2 regions of the Saccharomonospora glauca K62 genome follow, and region 1 is predicted to be linked to the other one. Evidence: predicted binding sites of a transcription regulator. Region 1 holds the regulator's gene; the other holds the start of a gene.
What was found. The regulator LexA, encoded in region 1, represses DNA repair genes until DNA is damaged. The targets are predictions, from matches to a motif close to CGAACACGTGTTCG.
Positions count from the first base shown of each region.

Region 1 (10,840 bases):
GCCTCCGGGTCGGTGCGGCGCCAGCGGGCGTCCTCGGCCGCGCGGATGCGGTCGGCGACGGCCTTCAACCGCCCGTCGAGTTCGCGGATGCGGTCCCTCGGCACCTTTCCGATCTGGTCCCAGCTTTCCTGGATACGCCGGAACTGCGCCTTGACGGCGTCCAGGTTGGTCGACGGGTCGAGCTTCTCGGCCTCCTTCAGCAGCTCCTCCTTGCGTGCCGCGTTCTCCGCGAACTCCGCGTCCCGCTCGGAGAACGCCGCGGCCCGCCGGGAGAAGAACGCGTCCTGCGCCGCCCGGAACCGCTGCCACAGGGCGTCGTCGGCGTCCTTGGGCGCCCGGCCCGCGGCCTTCCACTCGGCCATGAGTTCCTTGTAGCGCGCCGTGGTCGGTCCCCAGTCGGTGGAGTCGGAGAGGCTCTCGGCCTCCGCGATCAGTTCCTCCTTGCGGCGCTTCGCGGCGGCTCGCTGCTTGTCGAGCTCGGCGAAATGGGAGCCCCGGCGCCTGCTGAACGACTCCCTGGCCTTGGAGAACCGCTTCCACAGCTCGTCGTCCGTCTTGCGGTCGACGCCCTTGATCGTCTTCCACTCCTCGAAGATGGCCTTGAGCCGGTCGCCCGCGGCCTTCCACTGGGTCGACGACGCGGCGATCTCCTCGGCCTCCTCCACGAGGGCCTGCTTGCGCGCCACCGCCTCGGCCCGAGCCCGCTCCCGCTCCCGGCGGGCGCGTTCGAGGGCCTGCTCCGCGTGTGCGACGACGTAGTCGAGTCGGGCGCGAAGGGCGTCGAGGTCTCCCACGACGGCCGCCTCGGCGAGACCGTCCCGCAGGTGCACGGCGCTGGACAGCGCCTGCTTCGGGTCGCCCGCGCCCGAGGCCAGCCTCGTCTCCAACAACTCGACCTCGGTGCGCAGGTCGTCGAACCTGCGGGCGTAGTGCTTCAACCCCTCCTCGGCCGAGCCGGCTTGCCATACGCCCACGGCGCGTTCACCGTCGGCCGTGCGGACGTAGACGGTGCCATCGTCGGCGACACGTCCCCACCGCGACGGGTGTGTCTCGGCGACCGGCACAGTGGGCGCCTGGGTACCCCCGGATGACTGGGGCACCTGGTGTGGCGTGGGGACGTCCGACGGCACCTCCGACGTGGCGGAGGCGTTGTCGACGTCGGGGACGTCACTGCCGCGGGGGGTGTTCTGCTCGGCCATGGCCGGCTCCTTCTCACTGTCCGGCCCGCGTGAGTCGCGGGCGCCCCGCAGGGTGCGGGGCCGGGTGCTGCGTGTACGGGTCTGTAGGCCGCATTCAAACAGGTAATACCGCCGATGGGTACTCCATGCCTCGATAGGTACCTCTCGTGGCGCTGCCGGTAACCTCGGGACGCGTGATCTCGTGTGCCGTCGTGGTGCCCTCCCCACCGCTGCTCGTGCCCGCTCTCGTTCCCGGTTTGGTGGAGCGCAGTGCCGCCGTGCGGGACGCGACGGTGGCCGCCGCGCGGGCGTTGGCGCAGGTCGGCCGACGTTGGGTGGCCGTGGGGGTGGCGTCCGAGCGCCGAACGGTGAGCGCCGAGGCACACGGCAGTTTCCGCGGCTTCGGCGTGGACGTCCCGGTCTCGCTGTCGGATTCCGCCCGTGGTTCCGCTCCGGAACGGCTCCCACTGCCCGTCCTGGTGGCGGCCTGGCTTCGGGAGCGGGCCGGCGCCGAGTCGGTGCGGGTGGAGCTGCTGGCCGAGGACACCGACGTCGCGGAGTGCGTGGCTCTCGGCGAACGGATCGCCGGGGCGGAGGAAGCTGGTCTGCTCGTGCTCGGGGACGGGTCCACGCGCCACGACACGGCGCCGCCCGGCTGGGCCGACACCAGGGCGGAGGGATTCGACACCGTGGTGCGTACGGCGTTGGCCGAGGCCGACTGCGAGGCCTTGCTGTCGCTGGACCCGGCGCTCGCCGTGGAGCTTCAGGCGCAGGGCCGGGCGGCGTGGCAGGTCCTCGCCGGGTTCGCCCGGTCGTCCGGCCGCTGGAGCGGGGAACTGTTGTACTCGGAGGCGCCGTTCGGTGTCGCCTACCACGTCGCAAGGTGGACCCGGCGATGATCAAGCCCGTGGCCGTCGTCGGTCCCACCGCCACCGGGAAGACCGCGCTCGGGGTCGAACTCGCGCTCGCGCTGGGTGGGGAGGTCGTCAACGCCGACGCCATGCAGTTGTACCGCGGCATGGACATCGGGACGGCGAAGGCGACGCCGGAGGAGCGCAAGGGCGTGCCTCACCACCTGCTCGACGTCCTGGACGTGACCGAGACCGCGTCGGTGGCCGAGTACCAGAAGCGGGCACGCGCCACCATCGAGGAGTTGCTCGCGGCGGGCCGGGTGCCGGTGATCGTCGGCGGGTCGGGGCTGTACGTCCAGGCCATCGTGGATGACCTGCGGTTTCCCGGAACGGATCCCGACGTGCGGCGAAAGCTGGAGGAACAGGCTCGGGCGGAGGGGACGGCCGCGCTGCACCGCAGGCTCGCGATGCTCGACCCGAAGGCCGCCGCGACGATCCTGCCCAGCGACACGCGACGTGTCGTACGCGCGTTGGAGGTCATCACGCTCACGGGAGAGCCGTTCTCGGCGAACCTGCCCACTCCGGGGCCTCCGCGATACGGGACCGTCCTGATCGGAATCGACCGGGAGGTGGCCGAGCTCGACGAGCGGGTGGAACGCAGGGTCGAGCACATGTTCGCCGCCGGGCTCGTGGACGAGGTGCGGTTGCTCGAACAACGGGGACTGCGGCAGGGAAGGACGGCGTCGCGAGCCCTCGGCTACCGTCAGGTGCTCGACGCGCTCGCCGGTGACGGCGATCTGGAAGCCGCCGCGCGGGACACGGTCGTGGCCACGAGGCGGTTCGTCCGCAGACAACGGTCGTGGTTCCGGCGTGACGACCGCATCACCTGGCTGGACGGCGGTGCGGAGAACCTGGTCGACGCCGTGCTGGCACACCTCGACCAGTAGCCTTGGGGGCATGGCTGGCATCGAGTTCCTCAAGGGGCACGGCACCCAGAACGACTTCGTGCTCCTGCCCGATCCCGACGCGTCGCTGGAGCTGACTCCGCGGCGGATCGCGGCGCTGTGCGACCGGCAGCAGGGGATCGGTGCCGACGGAGTGCTCCGGGTCGTGCGCTCGGCCGCGCTCGGCGTCGACTCGGCGGGCGAGTGGTTCATGGACTACCGCAACGCCGACGGGTCGCTGGCCGAGATGTGCGGCAACGGCGTTCGCGTGTTCGCCCGCTACCTCGTCGACGCGGGGCTGGAGGTCGGACCGGAGTTCGTCGTGGGAACCAGGGCGGGCGATCGCCCGGTTCGGGTGCACACCGACTCGTCGGGCGATCTCGCCGTGACCGTGCACATGGGACCGGCCGCCGTGACCGGCACCTCGGTGGCCGTCGTGTCCGGAAAGCAGGTCTCCGGGGTCGCCGTGGACGTGGGCAACCCGCACCTCGTGTCCGTGATCGACGACGACGTGAGCACGCTCGACTTGAGCCGAACCCCGAGGTACGACACCGAGGTCTTCCCCGACGGCGTCAATCTGGAGTTCGTCAACGTCCTCGGGCCCGAGTCACTGCGCATGCGCGTCTACGAACGCGGGGTGGGCGAGACGCGTGCGTGCGGCACCGGCACGGTCGCGGCGGTCGCGGCGGCGCTGCACCTTCGCGGTGACGACACCGGGCAGTCCACAGTGGAGGTTCCAGGGGGTCGGGTGTCCGTGACGGTGGGCAGGGGGACGGCGACCCTCACCGGGCCCGCGGTGTTCGTCGCGAGGGGCGAACTCGACGCCGCCTGGTGGGACGCCCTCGACTGATCGCTCACGGCGACCACACCCCGCCGCGGCCCGTCCGGAGGGCTGAACGGGGCCTTTCCCGGCCGAGGTGTTGTCGCGCGGGAATCGATCGAACACGCCCGCGCCGACGACCGGGCGGGAACACTTCGGGAATAGGTCCGCGGCTTCTTCCGTTGCCCCCTGTGACAGCTATCACCAACGAGCCGATCGGGCTGGATCGGCCACGAGCACGTCCGGACTCACCGGACGTGAGATCTCCCCACCGGGACCCGGTATGCGGACGCCGGCCCGGCCCTCGGGCACGGTCCCATTGGCGTGTCCGAGAGCGGCATCCGGTGGCTAATTGGCTCGTTCTTTCCCGCCGACCGTGGGACGATAGGGAGACGATGACAGAACTGACACGCAACGTCGTTCCCGAGCAGCTCGACGAGGTCGAGCTGTCGCAGGGGGACTTGGAACTCTCCGACCGCGCGGCCCTGCGCAGGGTCGCGGGGCTGTCCACCGAACTCACCGACGTCACCGAGGTCGAATACCGGCAGCTGCGGCTGGAACGGGTCGTGCTCGTCGGCGTGTGGACCGAGGGAACGGCGGAACAGGCCGAGGAGTCGCTCGCCGAACTCGCGCGACTGGCCGAGACGGCGGGCTCCGAGGTGCTCGAAGGGGTCATCCAGCGTCGTTCGCGGCCCGATCCCGCCACCTACATCGGGTCGGGCAAGGTGAGGGAACTCGCTGACATCATCGCCTCCACCGGCGCCGACACGGTGATCTGCGACGGTGAGCTCTCCCCCGGCCAGCTGCGGCAACTGGAGGAGAAGCTGCGCGTGAAGGTCATCGACCGCACGGCGCTGATCCTCGACATCTTCGCCCAGCACGCCCGGTCGCGGGAGGGCAAGGCGCAGGTCGAACTCGCGCAGTTGCAGTACCTCATCCCACGGCTGCGGGGTTGGGGCCAGTCACTGTCGCGGCAGGCCGGTGGTCGTGCCGGTGGCGCCAACGGCGGTGTGGGTCTGCGTGGTCCCGGTGAGACGAAGCTGGAGACCGACCGCAGGCGCATCAACAAGCGCATCGCGAAGCTGCGCAAGGACATCGCCGCGATGGACACCATCCGGGCCACCAAGCGGGGACGCCGGGTGGCCAACGAGGTGCCCAGCGTCGCGCTCGTCGGCTACACCAACGCGGGCAAGTCCAGCCTGCTCAACGCCATCACGGGCGCGGGGGTGCTGGCGGAGGACGCGCTGTTCGCCACGCTCGACCCCACCACCCGTCGGGCCACCACGCCCGACGGGCTCGAATACACCATCACCGACACCGTCGGGTTCGTGCGGCACCTGCCCCACCAGTTGGTGGACGCGTTCCGCTCGACGCTCGACGAGGCCGCGGACGCGGACCTGCTGCTCCACGTGGTCGACGGTGCTGCCCCCTCGCCCGAGGACCAGGTCGCCGCGGTGCGGGCGGTGCTCGGCGAGATCGCCGCGAAGCGGTCGGAACCGTTGCCTCCCGAGTTGATCGTCGTCAACAAGGCCGACGTCGCCGACGAGGTGACACTCGCCCGGCTGCGTAACCTGCTGCCCGACGCCGTGGTCGTCTCGGCGCACAGCAGGGAGGGGCTCGACACATTGCTGGCCGAGATCGCGGCCCGACTTCCCCGGCCGGAGACCTTCGTGGAGGTCCTCGTGCCCTACACGCGTGGCGAACTCGTCGCTCGGGTGCACTCGGACGGCGAGGTGCTGGCGGAGGAGCACCGGCCCGAGGGGACGTGGCTGAAGGCGAGGGTGTATCCGGAACTCGCGGCCGCGCTTGCCGACTACGTCACGAACGGTTCGCGCGTGTGACGCTACCGTAGCGGGGTGAGACGATTCGGCTCCGCGCTGGTGACGGCGACACTCGTGGCGGTGGCGCTGCCCGTGGGGGCCTCCGCCGCCGACCAGACGGAGGACACCACCACCTCGGCCGTGCCCGAGGTGGTGTGTTCGATCGACGATCCTCGGTTGGAGGAGCTGTCCGGGCTCGCCGCCGACGCCGAGCACGTGTACGCCGTGAACGACGGCGGCACCCGGCTGGAAGTCGCCGTCCTGGACGACGACTGCCGAGTGCGGGATGTGATCACGGCCCCGACGGACCCCTACGACGTGGAGGACCTCGCGCTCGGGCCCGACGGGACGCTGTGGCTCGGTGACACCGGCGACAACCGCCGCAGGCGGGAGACGGCGGCCGTGCACGCGCTGTCGCGGGACGGCACGTCGGTGCTGTATCGCCTCACGTATCCGGACGGCCCGCAGGACGCCGAGGCGCTCGTGGTGGACCACACGGGGACGCCCTACATCATCACGAAGAACGTCTTGGGTACCGCCCGCGTCTACCGGCCGGCGCAGCCTCTGGTGAGTCCGGGACCGACCCCGCTCGAACACGTCGGGACGGTGTCGTTGCGGACGACCGACACCCCCGGTGGCCCGGTGGGCGAGCTCGGGTCCGTACTCGTCACGGGAGCCGCGCTGTCGGCCGACGGCAGTGTGGTGGCCCTACGCACGTACACGGACGCCTATCTCTACCCGGTGACCGACGGGGACATCGTGGCGGCGTTCACACGGGAGCCGGTGCGCGTTCCGCTGCCCGACGAAAAACAGGGCGAGGCCATTGCCTTCACCCCCGACGGGACGCTGTTGTCCGCCAGTGAGGGGCGCGGTGAGCCGTTGCGGGCCGTACCGAATGCCGTCTCGCTGGTCGACACGCGCTCCTCCGGCGAAGCGGACGCGGACGAAGCGGAGGAACCGGCGAGCCATGCGGCCGAGACACCCGAGGAACCGGTCGAGCACGAATCCGGTCTCGGCGTGGCTCCCGCACTCGTCATCGCGGTGATCACCGCCGCGGTACTCGTCGCGTGGGGAAGTCGCCGCCGTCGGCGGAACGACGCGTGAGCGATTCCCCGAGAAAGTCCGAAACGGCGCGTGAAACGTCGTTCGGCCTTCCGTGGCGTGTGGTACGACGGTTCTCGTGCCGTGATTGTGAGGCCGCTTCTCACAGCCTCCGCAGAACCGCGACGACCTTTCCGAGGATCGTGGCGTCGTCACCGGGAATCGGGTCGTACGCCTCATTGTGGGGCAGCAACCAGACGTGCCCGTCGTCCTTGCGCTTGAACGTTTTCACGGTGGCCTCGCCGTCGATCATCGCCGCCACGATGTCGCCGTTTTCGGCGGTGGGCTGTTGCCGTACCACGACCCAGTCGCCGTCGGTGATGGCGGCGCCGATCATCGAGTCACCGGTGACGCTGAGCAGGAAGACCTCTCCCTCACCGACGATGTCCTTCGGCAGCGGGAAGACGTCCTCGATCGATTCCTCGGCGAGCACCGGACCACCCGCCGCGATGCGGCCCACCAGGGGCACGAACGCGGGCTGGGGCATCGCGTTTCCGGTCTGCGTGGTGGCCGGAGTGGTCGGTCGTTCGCGATCTACCGCCAACACCCCCACCGCGCGCGGACGATTCGCGTCGCGACGCAGGTACCCCTTGCGTTGGAGCGCCTTCAATTGATGGGAGACGGACGAGGTGGACGTGAGCCCGACCGCTTCTCCGATTTCCCGGACGCTCGGGGGATATCCGTACTTGTCCACCCAGGTCCTGATCACCTCGAGGACTTTCCGTTGCCGCGGTGTCAGGCTTTCGTCCGGGTTCTCGACCGTGCGCGGAAGGTCGGAGACCTCGCCGCCGCTCACGTCGTCGCCCGTTGTCTTGCGTGCCACCGCGATATGCCTCCCAGTCGTGAGCCCGAGCCGATGCGGGGCTTTTTACACGTCCGTCGGTGACGCTAGTCCGCTTCGCCGGGGATTTCAAACGTTTGTTCGAGCGACACGCCGTGGGGGCTCGATTTTCGCATGACTCGGTGGTACACATTCGCACGGGCGTTCGATAGAACTCGTGTTCGAATGCCCGTGTCCGTGCGTGAGTGGGCGAACACGCTGGAGGTGGTTGGCATGGTGGCGGCGAGGGGGCGCTCGGGTGCCGTTCGGTCGGCTCCGGCCCGTCCGCCGGGTGCCGGCGCTCGCCGGGGGTGCCGTCCTCCGACGAGGCCCCCGGCCGCTCCCGGGCTGTGGCGGGGGCGAACCGCGCGTGGTGATCTCGGTGAAGGGGGACCGGGTCGCGGCGGGGTCCCCTGGCCGTGGCTCGTGGTGATGGCGCTCGTCGTGGTGGCGGCGGTGGTGGGGCTCGGCCTCGTCGCCACGGACCCGGCCTTCGTGGAGCCCGGCCCCGGTTCGGCCGTTTTCGGCACACCGTAGGCTGTTCCGGGCCGCGTTCGCGTGCGGAGTGGCACGGGTTCGAAACCGCGGCATCCTAAGCCCGATTCCGTGCCACCGAGGCGGGGGGTAGCGGTTGCGTCGGACCGGGCCGAGTCTTATGGTCAACCCCTACATCTAGTAGTTACATCGCTGTAATTGGTCCACAAGTTGGGGTAGGATCGGTTCTACGTACGCTGCCGGTGGTCTCCGGTCGCGACGTGGACGACACTCGCGTGTGGTGCGCCGTGGTGTGCGTTGTCGGTGACGTTCCTGCTGTGCAGGGGAGTTTCGGGAGGTGTTCGGCCGTGCGGTGTCCGTTCTGTCGGCACGCGGACTCCCGAGTCGTCGATTCGCGAGAGGTGGACGAGGGCCAGGCGATACGACGGCGTCGGTCGTGCTCGGTCTGTGGTCGCCGGTTCACCACGTCGGAGACGGTGGTACTCGCTGTCGTCAAGCGATCGGGAGTCACCGAGCAGTTCAGCCGGGACAAGGTGATTCGGGGAGTGCGGCGTGCCTGTCAGGGGCGGCCCGTCGACGACGACGCCCTGAAGCAGCTCGCCCAGAAGGTCGAAGACTCCATCCGGGCGTCCGGGGTCGCGGAGATTCCGAGCCACGAGGTGGGGCTGGCCATCCTGGGGCCGCTTCGGGAGCTCGACGCCGTCGCCTACCTGAGGTTCGCGAGTGTTTACCGGTCCTTCTCGTCGATCGAGGACTTCGAGGCTGAGATCAAGAACCTGCGTGAGGCGATCGCCGAATCGTCGGCCCAGCAGGACCGCAGCGAGTGAGAACGCGGACGACGAGTCACGTCGCCGCCAATTTCGAACGCGGGAGTGGGAGTCATGACAGAAACCGTGGGGGTCGGCGCGGAATCCTCGCCGAAGCCGAGCAAGAAGCGAGGCGGCTCGGGCTCGCGCAAGGGTCTGCGCGTCCAACGCGTCTTCACCACCGAGGGGGTGCACCCCTACGACGAGGTGCGGTGGGAGCGGCGCGACGTCGTCATGACCAACTGGCGTGACGGCACGGTGAACTTCGAGCAGCGCGGTGTGGAGTTCCCCGACTTCTGGTCGGTCAACGCGACGAACATCGTCACCAGCAAGTACTTCCGCGGCGCGGTGGGCAGCCCCGACCGTGAGAACAGCCTCAAGCAGCTCATCGACCGCGTCGTCAAGACGTACGTCAAGGCCGGCCTCGAACACGGTTACTTCGCGGGGCCCGAGGACGCCGAGATCTTCGAGCACGAGATCACGTGGATGCTGCTGCACCAGGTGTTCAGCTTCAACTCGCCGGTGTGGTTCAACGTCGGCACGAGCTCGAAGCAGCAGGTCAGCGCATGCTTCATCCTGTCGGTCGAGGACAGCATGGACTCGATCCTCAACTGGTACAAGGAAGAGGGGCTGATCTTCAAGGGTGGTTCGGGCGCGGGCCTGAACCTCTCCCGCATCCGTTCCTCGCGTGAGCTGCTGTCGTCGGGCGGCACGGCGTCGGGTCCGGTGTCGTTCATGCGGGGCGCCGACGCGTCCGCGGGCACCATCAAGTCGGGTGGTGCGACCCGCCGGGCGGCGAAGATGGTCGTGCTCGACGTGGACCACCCCGACATCGAGGAGTTCATCGAGACCAAGGCGAGGGAGGAGCACAAGATCCGCGTGCTCCGCGACGCCGGTTTCGACATGGACCTCGGTGGCGCCGACATCTCCTCGGTGCAGTACCAGAACGCCAACAACTCGGTGCGCGTGTCCGACGAGTTCATGCAGGCGGTGGAAAACGGCGGGACGTTCGGTCTCCGCGCCCGCACCACGGGCGAGGTCCTGGAGACCGTCGACGCCAGGACGTTGTTCCGCAAGATGGCGCAGGCGGCCTGGGAGTGCGCCGACCCCGGGCTGCAGTACGACGACACCATCAACGACTGGCACACCTGCCCCGAGTCGGGTCGTATCACCGCCTCGAACCCGTGCTCCGAGTACATGCACCTGGACAACTCCAGCTGCAACCTCGCCTCGCTGAACCTGCTGAAGTTCCTGCGCGAGGACGGCACCTTCGACGCGGAGCTGTTCGTCAAGGCCGTCGAGCTGGTCATCACGGCGATGGACATCTCGATCTGCTTCGCCGACTTCCCGACCGAGCCGATCGCGGAGACCACGCGCAAGTTCCGCCAGCTCGGCATCGGGTACGCGAACCTCGGCGCGCTGCTGATGGCGACGGGCCACGCGTACGACTCCGAGGGCGGGCGCGCGCTCGCCGCGGCGATCACCTCGCTGATGACGGCGGTGTCGTACCGGCGTTCCGCCGAACTGGCCGGGATCGTGGGTCCCTACGAGGGCTACGCCCGTAACGCCGAGCCGCACCAGCGCGTGATGCGCAAGCACGCCGCGGCCAACGAGCTCGTGCGCACCTACCACCACAACGACGCCGCCATCCGGGAGCTGGCGACGCAGGAGTGGAAGCGCGGCATCGAGATCGGCACGCGCAACGGTTGGCGCAACGCCCAGGCCAGCGTGCTCGCTCCCACCGGCACCATCGGCTTCATGATGGACTGCGACACCACCGGTATCGAGCCGGACTTCTCGCTGGTGAAGTTCAAAAAGCTCGTCGGTGGCGGCTCCATGCAGATCGTGAACAACGCCGTGCCGCGTGCCCTGCGCTCCCTGGGCTACCAGGAGGAGCAGGTGGAGGCGATCGTCGACTACATCGCCGAGCACGGTCACGTGGTCGACGCTCCGGGGCTGCGTCCCGAGCACTACGAGGTGTTCGACTGCGCGGTCGGTGAGCGCT
Region 1 covers NZ_CM001484.1:3,252,485-3,263,324, reverse strand. The annotation lists gene SACGLDRAFT_RS15210 (DUF349 domain-containing protein) at 1-1,199, opposite strand, end outside; gene SACGLDRAFT_RS15205 (class III extradiol ring-cleavage dioxygenase family protein) at 1,373-2,077, shown strand; gene miaA (tRNA (adenosine(37)-N6)-dimethylallyltransferase MiaA) at 2,074-2,976, shown strand; gene dapF (diaminopimelate epimerase) at 2,987-3,823, shown strand; gene hflX (GTPase HflX) at 4,189-5,634, shown strand; gene SACGLDRAFT_RS15185 (NHL repeat-containing protein) at 5,650-6,717, shown strand; gene lexA (transcriptional repressor LexA) at 6,818-7,537, opposite strand; gene nrdR (transcriptional regulator NrdR) at 8,377-8,856, shown strand; gene SACGLDRAFT_RS15170 (vitamin B12-dependent ribonucleotide reductase) at 8,911-10,840, shown strand, end outside.

Region 2 (10,840 bases), 1.2 Mb from region 1:
CGCCTCGGTGAAGTCGAGGCGAGTCTCGGAGTACCGGTTGCGCACCACCAGGTGTCCGGGGACCACCCACGTTCCCTTGCGTACCAGGACCGAGCCGTGTGCCCGCAGCACGAGCGGCTCGCCGGTCGCATACGGCGTGGGCGCGAAGGCGGTCCCGGCCCCGACGACGGTGCCGACCACCGGGACGGCATCGGGGTGCACCAGGCCGGGGAGGTCGATGAGTACGTCGTTCAACTCGCCCCGCGTGCGCGCGGTGTAGGCGATGTCGGCTCGCTCGCTGAACTCGTCCAGGTTGATCATGCCGCGGCCGGTCGCCGTCTTCAGCAGCTCGACCACGTGCTCGCGTTCCGAGTCCGACACCCGCAACCCACGGAGCCTGCGCTGCTCCATGGTCAATCCTTCGTCGGTGTTCGACTGGTCGTTGTCTGCCCGCTCCTCGTTCACGCCACCGATGCTAGGGAGCGTGGGCGTTTCCGAGATCCGGAAGAACCCTGAAATGAGCCCCGAGTTGTCAGCCGTCGAGCCCGTGCTCGATGGCGTAGCGGGCCAGTTCGACGCGGTTGTGGAGCTGGAGTTTCCGCAGCGTCGACTGCACGTGGTTCTCGACGGTCCGATGGGAGATCACGAGCCGATCGGCGATCTGTTTGGCCGTGAGCCCCTTGGCGACGAGCCGCAGCACTTCGGTCTCGCGCTCGGTGAGCCGGGGTGGCGGATCACCCGGTGTCGAGGCGGTGGCCATACGGCGGTACTCCCCGAGCACCATGCCCGCCAGGCCCGCGGTGAACACGGGATCGCCCTCGGACGTCCGGCGCACGGCGTCCACCAGTTCGGCCACCGAGGCCGATTTCACGAGGTATCCCGAGGCCCCGGCCTTCACGGCCTGCAGGACGTCGTCGTGCTCACCGCTGGCGGAGAGCACCAGCACGCGGGTGTCCGGGAGTTCGCCGGTGATGGCCCTGGTCGCGTCGACGCCCGAGGTGCCGCCGAGGTTGATGTCCATGAGCACGACGTCGGGGCGCACGGCGCGGGCGATGCGTATGGCCGCGTCGGCGTCGGGTGCGGTGGCCTTGACGTCGAAGCCGTGCTCGGCGAGATCCCTGGCGACACCGTCGCGCCAGATCGGGTGATCGTCGACGATCATCACGGACACCGTCATCGGGCTCTCCTTCCTGGTCTCGGCCTCGGGACGCGAAGTTCCCATTCGGTGCCTTCGCCGGGAGCGGTTTCGAGCGTGCACGTCCCACCGAGCTCGGCGACCCGCCCCCTGATCGACTTGGCGACGCCGAGGTGTCCTTCCGCGAGGGCCTGTTCGAGCCTCCCGGACGGTATTCCGGGGCCGTCGTCCCTGATCGTCAGCACGATCTCCTCCCCCAGGTCTTCGAGCAGGATCCACGCCTTCGCGGAAGGTCCCGCATGTTTGTCTACATTGGATAGTGCTTCCTTGGCGGCCGCGACGAGTTCGTCGACGACCTGCGACGGCATCGTCACCTCCCCCGCGGGTGCCGCGATCTGCACGCGGGACGTGGACAGCAACTGGAGTGCCGAACGCAGGTCGGCGGTGTCGTTTTCCGAGGTGCCCGGAGGCTCCGTGGTGACCAGTGCCCGCAGCGCGATCTCCTGCTCGCCGGCGAGCCGGGCGAGTTCGGCGGCCTCGCCCCCGAGCTCGGACCCCCGTCTGCGCACTCGCGCCAGCACCTGCAACACGCTGTCGTGGATGGACCTGGCGAGACGTTCGCGTTCGGCCGTGGCGGCCTCCGTGCGCATGGCACGTGCCAACGCCTCCTGGGAACGCCGGGCCGTCGTGGCCGTGACGCCCAACAGCAGGCCGCTCGCGGTCAGCAGGACCCCGTCGCGTGCCACGTCCAGGTTGATCTCCATCCTCGCCACGGCTGTGCACACTGTCATGACCAGCCCCGCCACGACACCGCCGACAGCGCCAAATCTCACTCCCGCCGTGAGCGGAGGCACCGCGGCCCACACCGTGGTCACCAGTGGGGCCAGTTCGGCGTACTGGACGTCGGAGAGCACGAACGGCGAGGTGAGCATGATGCCGCACGTGACGAGCACGTCGACGATCACGAACCACGGGGCTCGTCCCCAGGCGCGCGTGTAGCCGATGCTCGTCACGCAGGTCCAGACGACCATGCAGCCGAACGCCGCCCACGCCAGCAGGGGACGGACGTAGCCGTCGAGGTGCACCAGGACGGCCCCGAGGGCGAAACAGAGCGTCACCCATCGCAGGACGACGGCGCCGTACCACAGCGGTGTCGCCGGGTCACGCAGAGACGGTGAGGCACTCATACCCGGTCGGGCTCCCGAGGTTCGGATCTCGGGGCTTCCGGATCGTCCTCGGCGCCCCCTTCGGTGTCATCGGTCGCCTCCTCGGTCTTCGGCTGAAGCGCGCGATCGTTCAGCAGCGACCTGATGCCGGAGTTCAGGACCGCCAGTGCCGGCACGGACAACAGCGCGCCCGGAATGCCCGCCGTCGTCATGCCCACCGTGATGGCGAGGATGACGGCCAGCGGGTGCAGGCGCACGGCCCTGCCCAGCAGCAGTGGCTGCAGCACGTGGCTTTCGAGTTGCATCACGCCCACCACGATGGCGAGCACGACCAACGCGGTGACGAACCCGTTGGTCACCAGGGCCACCAGCACGGCGACGGCACCGGTGACGACTGCGCCCACGATGGGGATGAACGCGCCGAGGAACACCAGCGTGGCCAGCGGAAACACCAGCGGTACGCCGACGATCCACAGGCCGATGCCGATCCCCACACCGTCCACCACGGCCACGGCCGCCGTGGCTCGCACGTAGCTCACGAGCGAGGTGAAGCCCCGCCGACCGGCCGTGTCGAAGCGGGAGCGCACGGGGGCCGGAACTCCGCGCATCAGGAAGTTCCAGATCTCCTCGCCGTTGACGAGGAAGAAGATCAGCACGATCAGCGTCAGCAGGAAGCCGGTGAGGATCTCGCCGACGGTGCCCGCCGTGGTGAGCGCGCTGTCCGCGATGGAGGCTTGGTTCTTCTGGATGAATTCCACCGCGTTGTTGACGAAGTCCACGATCTGCGTCTCACGCAGGTGCAGTGGCCCGTTGATGAGCCAGTCCTTCACCTGGTCGAGGCTTCGGTTGAGCTGCTGCTGGAGTTCGGGAAGGCTGCCGGTGAATTCGAGGATCACGAACGTGAGCAGGCCGCCGAGGACGCCGAGCCCCCCGATGAGGACCACGGCCGCCGCGAGGGGCCTCGGCATGCGTAGTTCCGTGAGCCGCCGTACGGCTGGTGCCAGCAGCGCGGCGAGCAACAGTGCGATGGCCATCGGCACCACCACGAACGAGAGGTAGCCGATGATCCACACGACGACGTAGAGGGCCGCCACGATGACGAGGAACCGCCATGAGAGGGCGGCGCCCACCCGTAGCCCCTTGGGAACCCACCCGCTGACGTCCGAATTCCCGGACGGTTCGGGTGCCTTCACCTTGCCGCGGCCGTTACGGCCCCCAGTTCCGTGTACCGACTCGCTCACGCCGTAACCGTATCGGTTTCGTGATGTGCCGGGCTCGTGACTCGCTCGGTGTGACGGGGACGTCAGTCGAGCTGCAAAGAGCGTTTCGCCAGACCGAACCAGTAGCCGTCGATCATCGTGCGCGGAGGCGGGCCGGCGAGCTGTGCGCCGAGCGCGACGAACAGCGGAGCGAAGTGTTCGGTACGCGGGTGCGCGAGCGAGGGGGCGGGGGCCTTGTTCTCGAAGTCGAGCACGGCGTCGATGTCTCCCGCGGCGAGGACCTCCGCTCCCCACTGGTCGAACTCGGCCGACCACGAGGGCGGGGGCCCGTCGACACCGGTGCGCATCGCGCTCAGGTTGTGGGTGAAGAAACCACTGCCGATCACCAGGACGCCCTCGTCGCGTAAGGGGGAGAGCTTGCGCCCCAAGTGGAACAGCTCGGTCGGGTCGAGGGAGGGCATCGACACCTGGAGCACGGGAATGTCGGCGGCCGGGAACATCTCCACGAGCGGCACGTAGGCCCCGTGGTCGAGGCCGCGAGCGGGGGCGTGACGGACGGGAGTGGCGGTGCCACGCAGCAGGCGTTCGACGGTGGAGGCGAGTTCGGGCGCTCCCGGAGCGGGGTAGGTCACCCGGTAGTACCGCTCGGGGAAGCCCCAGAAGTCGTACACGAGCGGCACCGTGGTTGTGGCGCCGATGGTCAGGGGAGCTTCCTCCCAGTGCGCGGAGACCACGAGGATCGCCTTCGGGCGAGGCAGGTTCGCGGCCCAGTCGGCCAGCTCCCTCGTCCAGACGACGTCGTCGGCGAGCGGCGGCGCGCCGTGGCTGAGGTACAGGACGGGCATGCGGTCGGCCATCACAGCTCCAAAGTTGAAACTTCAACAACGAAGATACCCGCGCGCTGTCCTGTTTGCCAGCTTCACCTCGCGCCTACCATGGGGCATGGTCGGGAACGTCCTGATCTACCTCGGTGTCGTGGCGGCTCCGACGCTGGCCTTCTCCGCCGTGCTCTCCGTGTCGCGCTGGATCGCGGAGTTCCGGCGGCGGAGGGCACGGAAGCCGACGCCGGGCCGTCCACCCGTCGAACAACTCGCGGCGGACCTACGTCGCATACGCCGAACACTCGCCGACTTCGGTCCCGGAACGCCCGTCGTCCGGAGGAGGGCCGCCACCGCCGCCTACGACACTCTCCTCGCGCAGACCTGCGAGTCTGTCGGCGTTTCCCACCATCTCGACGAATTCGCCGAGGGCGTCGAACGCGACGTCGAACGCCTGCGTCTGGAGCAGGCCTTGTGCGATGCCGGAATCGTGCTCTCGTGAGCCAAGCGATGGGGGAGCGCTTCGGGCGCCGGTCCTACTCGGTGGCGAGGTCGGTGAAGCGGCTGTAGTGGAGCTGGTGCGCCACGCTGATGGTGCTCGTCGGGCCCGCACGATGCTTGGCCAGGATCAGGTCCGCCTCGCCCGCACGCGGGTCGTCGCGCTCCCAGGCGTCGGGGCGGTGAATGAGCAACACCATGTCGGCGTCCTGTTCCAGCGAGCCGGACTCCCGCAGGTCGGCGAGCATCGGGCGCTTGTCGGTGCGTTGTTCGGGACCGCGGTTGAGCTGGCTGATCGCCACCACGGGCACCTCGAGTTCCTTGGCCAGCAGCTTCAACTGCCGCGAGAACTCCGAGACCTCCTGCTGCCGCGACTCGACGCGCTTGCCCGAGGTCATGAGCTGCATGTAGTCGACGACGATCAGCTTGAGATCGTTGCGCTGCTTGAGCCGCCGAGCCTTCGCGCGGATCTCCATCATCGTCAAGTTCGGGGAGTCGTCGATGAACAGCGGCGCCTCGCTGATCTCGCTCATCCGCCGAGCCAGCCTCGTCCAGTCGTCGTCGGACATTCGACCACCGCGCATGTCCGCGAGCCGGATCTTCGCCTCCGCCGACAGCATGCGCATGACGATCTCGGTACGACTCATCTCCAGCGAGAAGATCACGCTGGTCATGCCGTGCTTGATGGAGCAGGAGCGGGCGAAGTCCAACCCGAGCGTGGACTTACCGACACCGGGTCGGGCGGCGATGATGATCATTTGTCCCGGATGCAGCCCGTTGGTCACCTCGTCGAGGTCGGCGAACCCGGTGGGGATGCCCTGGGCGGTGCCGCCCCTGGAGGCGATGGCGTCGATCTCGTCCATCGTCGGCTGGAGCAGCTCTTCCAGCGCGACGTAGTCCTCGCTGGTACGGCGCTCGGTCACCTCGTAGATCGCCGCCTGTGCCCTGTCGACGACCTCGTTGACGTCCCCGCCGTCACCGTCGGCGCCGTAGCCGTACTGCACGATGCGAGTACCGGCCTCCACGAGCCTGCGCAGGATCGCTTTCTCGGCCACGATCTTCGCGTAGTACCCGGCGTTGGCGGCCGTGGGGACGGTGGCGATCAGCGTGTGCAGGTACGGTGCGCCTCCGACCCTGGCCAGTTCGCCCCTGCGCTCCAGCTCCGCCGACACCGTGATGGGGTCGGCCGGTTCACCGCGTCCGTAGAGATCGAGGATGCAGTCGTAGACGGCCTGGTGGGCGGGACGGTAGAAGTCGCCCGGCCGTAGCACCTCGATGACGTCGGCGATCGCGTCCTTGGACAGCAGCATGCCGCCCAGCACCGACTGCTCCGCCGCCGTGTCCTGCGGCGGCTGGCGTTCGAACCCGCCCTGTTCGGCGGTGAACGCGGGACCGCGGTCGTCGGTGATCGCCACTGGTGCAGGCACCTCCTGGAAGGTCGACACGATGTCGAACACACGTTCGACAGTCTAAGGCGGGACGACATGGGAGGCGGGTGGGAGGACCCGCGTTTCGTGCATCCGATCGGCACGCTAGATCGCTCGGAAGGACCATCGCAATCCAGCCTGTGGATAGAGCTGTGGATAACTTGGGGATGACTGGCCCGAACTAACCACAGGTTCGCCGAAAGTTGTGGACAGACTGTGGATAACTTGTGTCCGGTTTGAGAAAAGCCCTGGTCAAACCCTGTGGATAACTTGTGGAGAACTTTGTGGGGGAATTATCGGCGTGTCGCGCGAGAAGCACCCGTCGGCGTGTCGCGGCCCGAGGCACCTCGATGCCTCGGGCCGCGACTGTGGACAAAGTGACACAGCGTTGCGTAATGGCACGCTGGACTGAACGGGTGGTGCGAAATCAGGTGACCGGGAGACGGCTCTGCGCGGAACGTAGCCGTTCGGTGAGGAGTTGGGGAGACGCCGGTGAGAAGGCGATGACCGGTTCCCCACTGCCCGGAACCTCCTCGGTGAGCCAACGCCCCTCCGAGGTGTCGATGTAATTCACGGGGCGTTCGGCGCGTTCCCGCTTGCCTCCACGACTGCGGGCGGCGACGTACAGACTGCCGCCGCCCAGCCGTGGCAGCCCGAGGATGCGACGAATCTCGGCCACCGCGGTGCTCGTGGGAGTACGTCGCCCCGTGGACATCACCGAGAAGTTGCCCTCGTCGAGCTCCCGGCGCTTCGCGTCACCGGTGAGCTCGCTCTTCGGCACCGACAGGGCCTGTCCCCGACCCGGTCGGAGGTTCGGCAACTGAGCGATGAAGTTCTCCATCAGCTCGTTCGGGTGGACGGACCCGAGCACCACGGCGTTCGCGTCCGAGTTCCGCACCAGCACGAATGCCTCACCGGACGCCGTTCCCGCCAACACCGTGTAGTTGAGGGCCTGTTTCTCGATGCCGCCGTTGATCCACGCGTAGTACTCCAACGCGGGTCGAGCGATCACCTCCACGGTGGCCATCAGGCCGGGGTGTACACCCCGGCCGTCGTGCAGTCCGAGGCGGGCCAACTCGGCGTCGGCCCGCTGATCGGCCGTTTTCCTGGCTTGCCCGTCCTCCCACGTCGGCGTGCTCGCCAGCACGGTGTGGGGTTCGGCGCCGGTGCGGCGAATGAGGTTGAGCATGGTGGACGTCGACATGCTCACCTGCTGTTCCAGCACGGTGTTTCCCGTTCCTTCTTCCCTGCTCGGACTCGAAAGAGTTACTCGCCGATGACCGGAGGCGCGGTGAGTTCGTCGGTTCCGAACAAGGAGTTGCCGTCCTCCTCGACCAGGTACTTCCGCTGGTGCTCCTCGTCCTCGGCGCCTTGGCCGCGGCCGCCGGCACCACCCATGGCACCCATCGGCATGGCCCCGCCACGCGCACCGGCCCCGGCCGCCGCCGCGCCACCCATCGCGCCGCGCGCCGCCATACCCGACGAGGTGCCGGGGGCCGCGGCACCGCTGCCGGCGCCGGGCGAGGCGGCACCCATCGCGCCACCGGCGCCCATCACGCCGCCGCCGAACGCACCCCCACCGCCGGCGCCGCCTCCTCCGAAGCTGCCACCGCCACCGCTGCCCGAGCCGAGGCTGGGGCCGCCGGTCGGGGACAGGCCGGGGTAACCACCGGTGCCCTTGGTGGTGAAGTCCGGCACCGACGTCTTGGGCACCGTGTAGTTCGAGGCGCTCGTGCTGCTGTCGTACTGACCGGGGGTGTACTGGTAGCCGGGGCCGCCGATGCCGGTGCCGCTACCGGTACCACTGCCGGTGCCGTTACCGCTGCCGCCGGGGTAGGGGCCACCGGGATACGGCCCACCGGTGACACCGCCGGGGTAGGAGCCGCTGGGATACGGCCCACCGGTGACACCGCCGGGGTAGGAGCCGCTGGGATACGGCCCACCGGTGACACTCCCGTTGCTGCCGCCGCCGCCACCGCCGCCGCCGGGGTAGGGGCCACCGGGGTAAGGGCCGCCTCCGACCCTGTCCCTGCCGCCACCGTCGCCACCCCCGCCGGTGTCGTCGACCTCGATCTCACCGAAGTCACCGTCGACGGTGGTGTAGGTGGGCAACGACCGAGCGTTGGAGCTACTGGCCGTGTAGTAGGCGTTGTAGGCCTCGACGTTGGCCTGAGCCATCTCGTTGTACTGCTTGATGGCCCGGTCGGTGTCGGTCTCCCACGGCGTGATGTCGTTGAGGAAGTTGCTCTTCGGCGGGTCGGCGGGGACCGGCTGCACGCGCGACAGCACCGTGTTGAAGGCGTCGAGCTGTGACGCCATGGTGTTGTCGCTTTCGTGCAGCTTGATCTGCGAGTCCTCCAGCCACTGCTTCAGCGGGTGAGCTCCCGCCTTGGCGGCCTCGGCGGAATCGCCCTGCCACGCCTCGTCCATCCTGGTGGCGAGTGCGTCCATCTCGGCGATCCGCTCACCGAAGCTGTTCTTCAACAGGGAGGCGGAGTTCCGGCCGGTCATCAACGAGCTGCCGTTGTCGCCCGCGTGGAGCTGTTCGTAGATCTGGTAGGCGTCGAGCTGCCGACCGCCGACGTCCGTCGTGTAGTTGCCGGCCTCTTCCTGCGTCATGGCGCTGTAAGCGGCGGCACCGACCCCGGCACCGGCCGCCGCGCCGATCAGCACGGGAACCAAGAACAGTGGCATTCGGATCAACCCCCCAGGGTGGAGATGGTGGCTTCGGCGACGTCGGCAGCCAGCCCGCACGACGCTTCAGCGGTTTTCTCAGAGGCGAGAATCACCATGAAGTGCATGACGTCGCGTTCGTTCACGCCGACCCACAGGTCACAGAACCCCGAGTCCCTGTTGTCGACAAGACTCGCGTAGACGGCGGGATATCCGGCGATCTCGGTTGGCTCGAAGTACTCATTGGACTGCTTGTCCGCGTACAGGGCGCCGAGCCCGTTGGCGTTTTCGACGATGAAGGAGAGATCGACGGAGTCCAGACTTTCCTCGGAGCGCTGCCAGCTACAGGCCCCGCTTGTCATGGCTTCGTTCGGTTGCGGCTCGCCTTCGTTGAGGCCGAGTTGGTCGAGCTGTGACGGTGAGAGTGCCCGGCACGGGTCCTCGATCAGAGAGGTGGCGTCGAGGGGGTTGGTCACCTGCGGTGCCTCGCCTCCGGCGCCCGCCACCGAGGAAGTCACCTGCGTGGCCTGGCCGGCGGGGTTCGTGGCCGGTGCCGATTCCTCCGAGGAGTCGCCTCCGCAGGCGGTCAGCAGGGACGTGGTGGTGACGAGAGCGAGTACCGAGACGGTACGGGCCGTGTGGTTCATACCTCCATCACTCCCGACCCGACGCTGTCGATGTCTTCTTGCGACTGTTCCTCACGGGTGGTGATGCCGTCGCGGGCGTTGCGCAACGCATTGATGTACTCCTGGACGTAGGCGATCATCTTCTGCGTCGCCTGCAGGAAGGCCTGGCCCGACGGGTTGGCGCTCGAGGTGAAGTCCTCACTCGCGGGCTCGGCACCCGGCGGCCGTACCCTGGCCATGTCCTGCGCATGTCGAGAGTCGTTCCTGAGCTTCTCGCGCAGGTCCTCCCATTGGCGGATGACCTCGTCGATCTCCTCTCGGGAGAATTTGTAGCCACCACCGCTGGGGGCGGGTGCTCCCGCGACGGCGGGAGCCGCGACCGTGATGATTCCCCCCGCGGCCTTGCCGATACCGCCACCGCCGTCCGCTGCTACGTATGCCATGCCTGTCCCCTCCAACGCTTTGCGGTGAGAAGCAGTCTGCTCAGGGCGGCAGAAGAACGTCAAGCGCTGTCGTCGCCCGATACGTCCGACGTCGCTGATGGCCTCATGGTTCCCGTCGTGGGTCTCGAAACGGCAACGTCGTGGCAGGTGGTCGAGCTTGAAAACTCTTTCGGATCTCGGGGCGGGGAACTTCGAACGGGGCTGCCGTTGTCTCCGGGGCGGTTCGTGGATCCGGTAGGAGTTGGGCTGACGGTTCCCGTGCCGACCGGCACGGGAACAAGAAACAGTGGCATTCGAACCTCCCCCCAGGAGAGAGGGGAGGTGTTCGGATCAACCCCCGGGGTGGAGATGGTGGCTTCGGCGACGTCGGTGGCCAGTCCGCACGACGCTTCAGCAGTTTCCTCGGAGGCGAGAACCGCCATGAAGTGCATGACGTCGCGTTCGTTCACGCCGACCCACAGGTCACAGAACCCCGAGTCCCTGTTGTCGACAAGACTCGCGTAGACGGCGGGGTAGTCGGCGATCTCGGTTGGCTCGAAGTACTCATTGGACTGCTTGTCCGCGTACAGGGCGCCGAGCCCGTTGGCGTTTTCGACGATGAAGGAGAGATCGACGGAGTCCAGACTTTCCTCGGAGCGCTGCCAGCTACAGGCCCCGCTTTCCATGGCCTAGTTCGGCTGCGGCTCGCCCTCGTTGAGGCCGAGTTGGTCGAGCTGCGACGGTGAGAGCGCCCGGCACGGGTCCTCGATCGGGGCGGAGGCATCGAGGGGGTTGGTCACCGGCGGTGCCTCGCCTCCCGCGCCAGCCGCCGAAGAGGCCACCTACGTGGTTGGTGCCGCCTCTTCCGAGGAGCCG
Region 2 covers NZ_CM001484.1:4,495,089-4,505,928, reverse strand. The annotation lists gene SACGLDRAFT_RS21140 (DUF1707 SHOCT-like domain-containing protein) at 1-390, opposite strand, end outside; gene SACGLDRAFT_RS21135 (response regulator) at 512-1,156, opposite strand; gene macS (MacS family sensor histidine kinase) at 1,153-2,301, opposite strand; gene SACGLDRAFT_RS21125 (AI-2E family transporter) at 2,298-3,473, opposite strand; gene SACGLDRAFT_RS21120 (dioxygenase family protein) at 3,584-4,357, opposite strand; gene SACGLDRAFT_RS21115 (hypothetical protein) at 4,443-4,820, shown strand; gene dnaB (replicative DNA helicase) at 4,855-6,231, opposite strand; gene SACGLDRAFT_RS21105 (ESX secretion-associated protein EspG) at 6,671-7,468, opposite strand; gene SACGLDRAFT_RS21100 (PPE domain-containing protein) at 7,510-8,937, opposite strand; gene SACGLDRAFT_RS21095 (DUF3558 domain-containing protein) at 8,943-9,563, opposite strand; gene SACGLDRAFT_RS21090 (PE domain-containing protein) at 9,560-9,985, opposite strand; gene SACGLDRAFT_RS22885 (DUF3558 family protein) at 10,045-10,650, opposite strand; gene SACGLDRAFT_RS22880 (DUF3558 domain-containing protein) at 10,654-10,764, opposite strand.
Region 2: a site for LexA is predicted at 6,267-6,280, ahead of dnaB (replicative DNA helicase). Genes of this name have one in related genera too.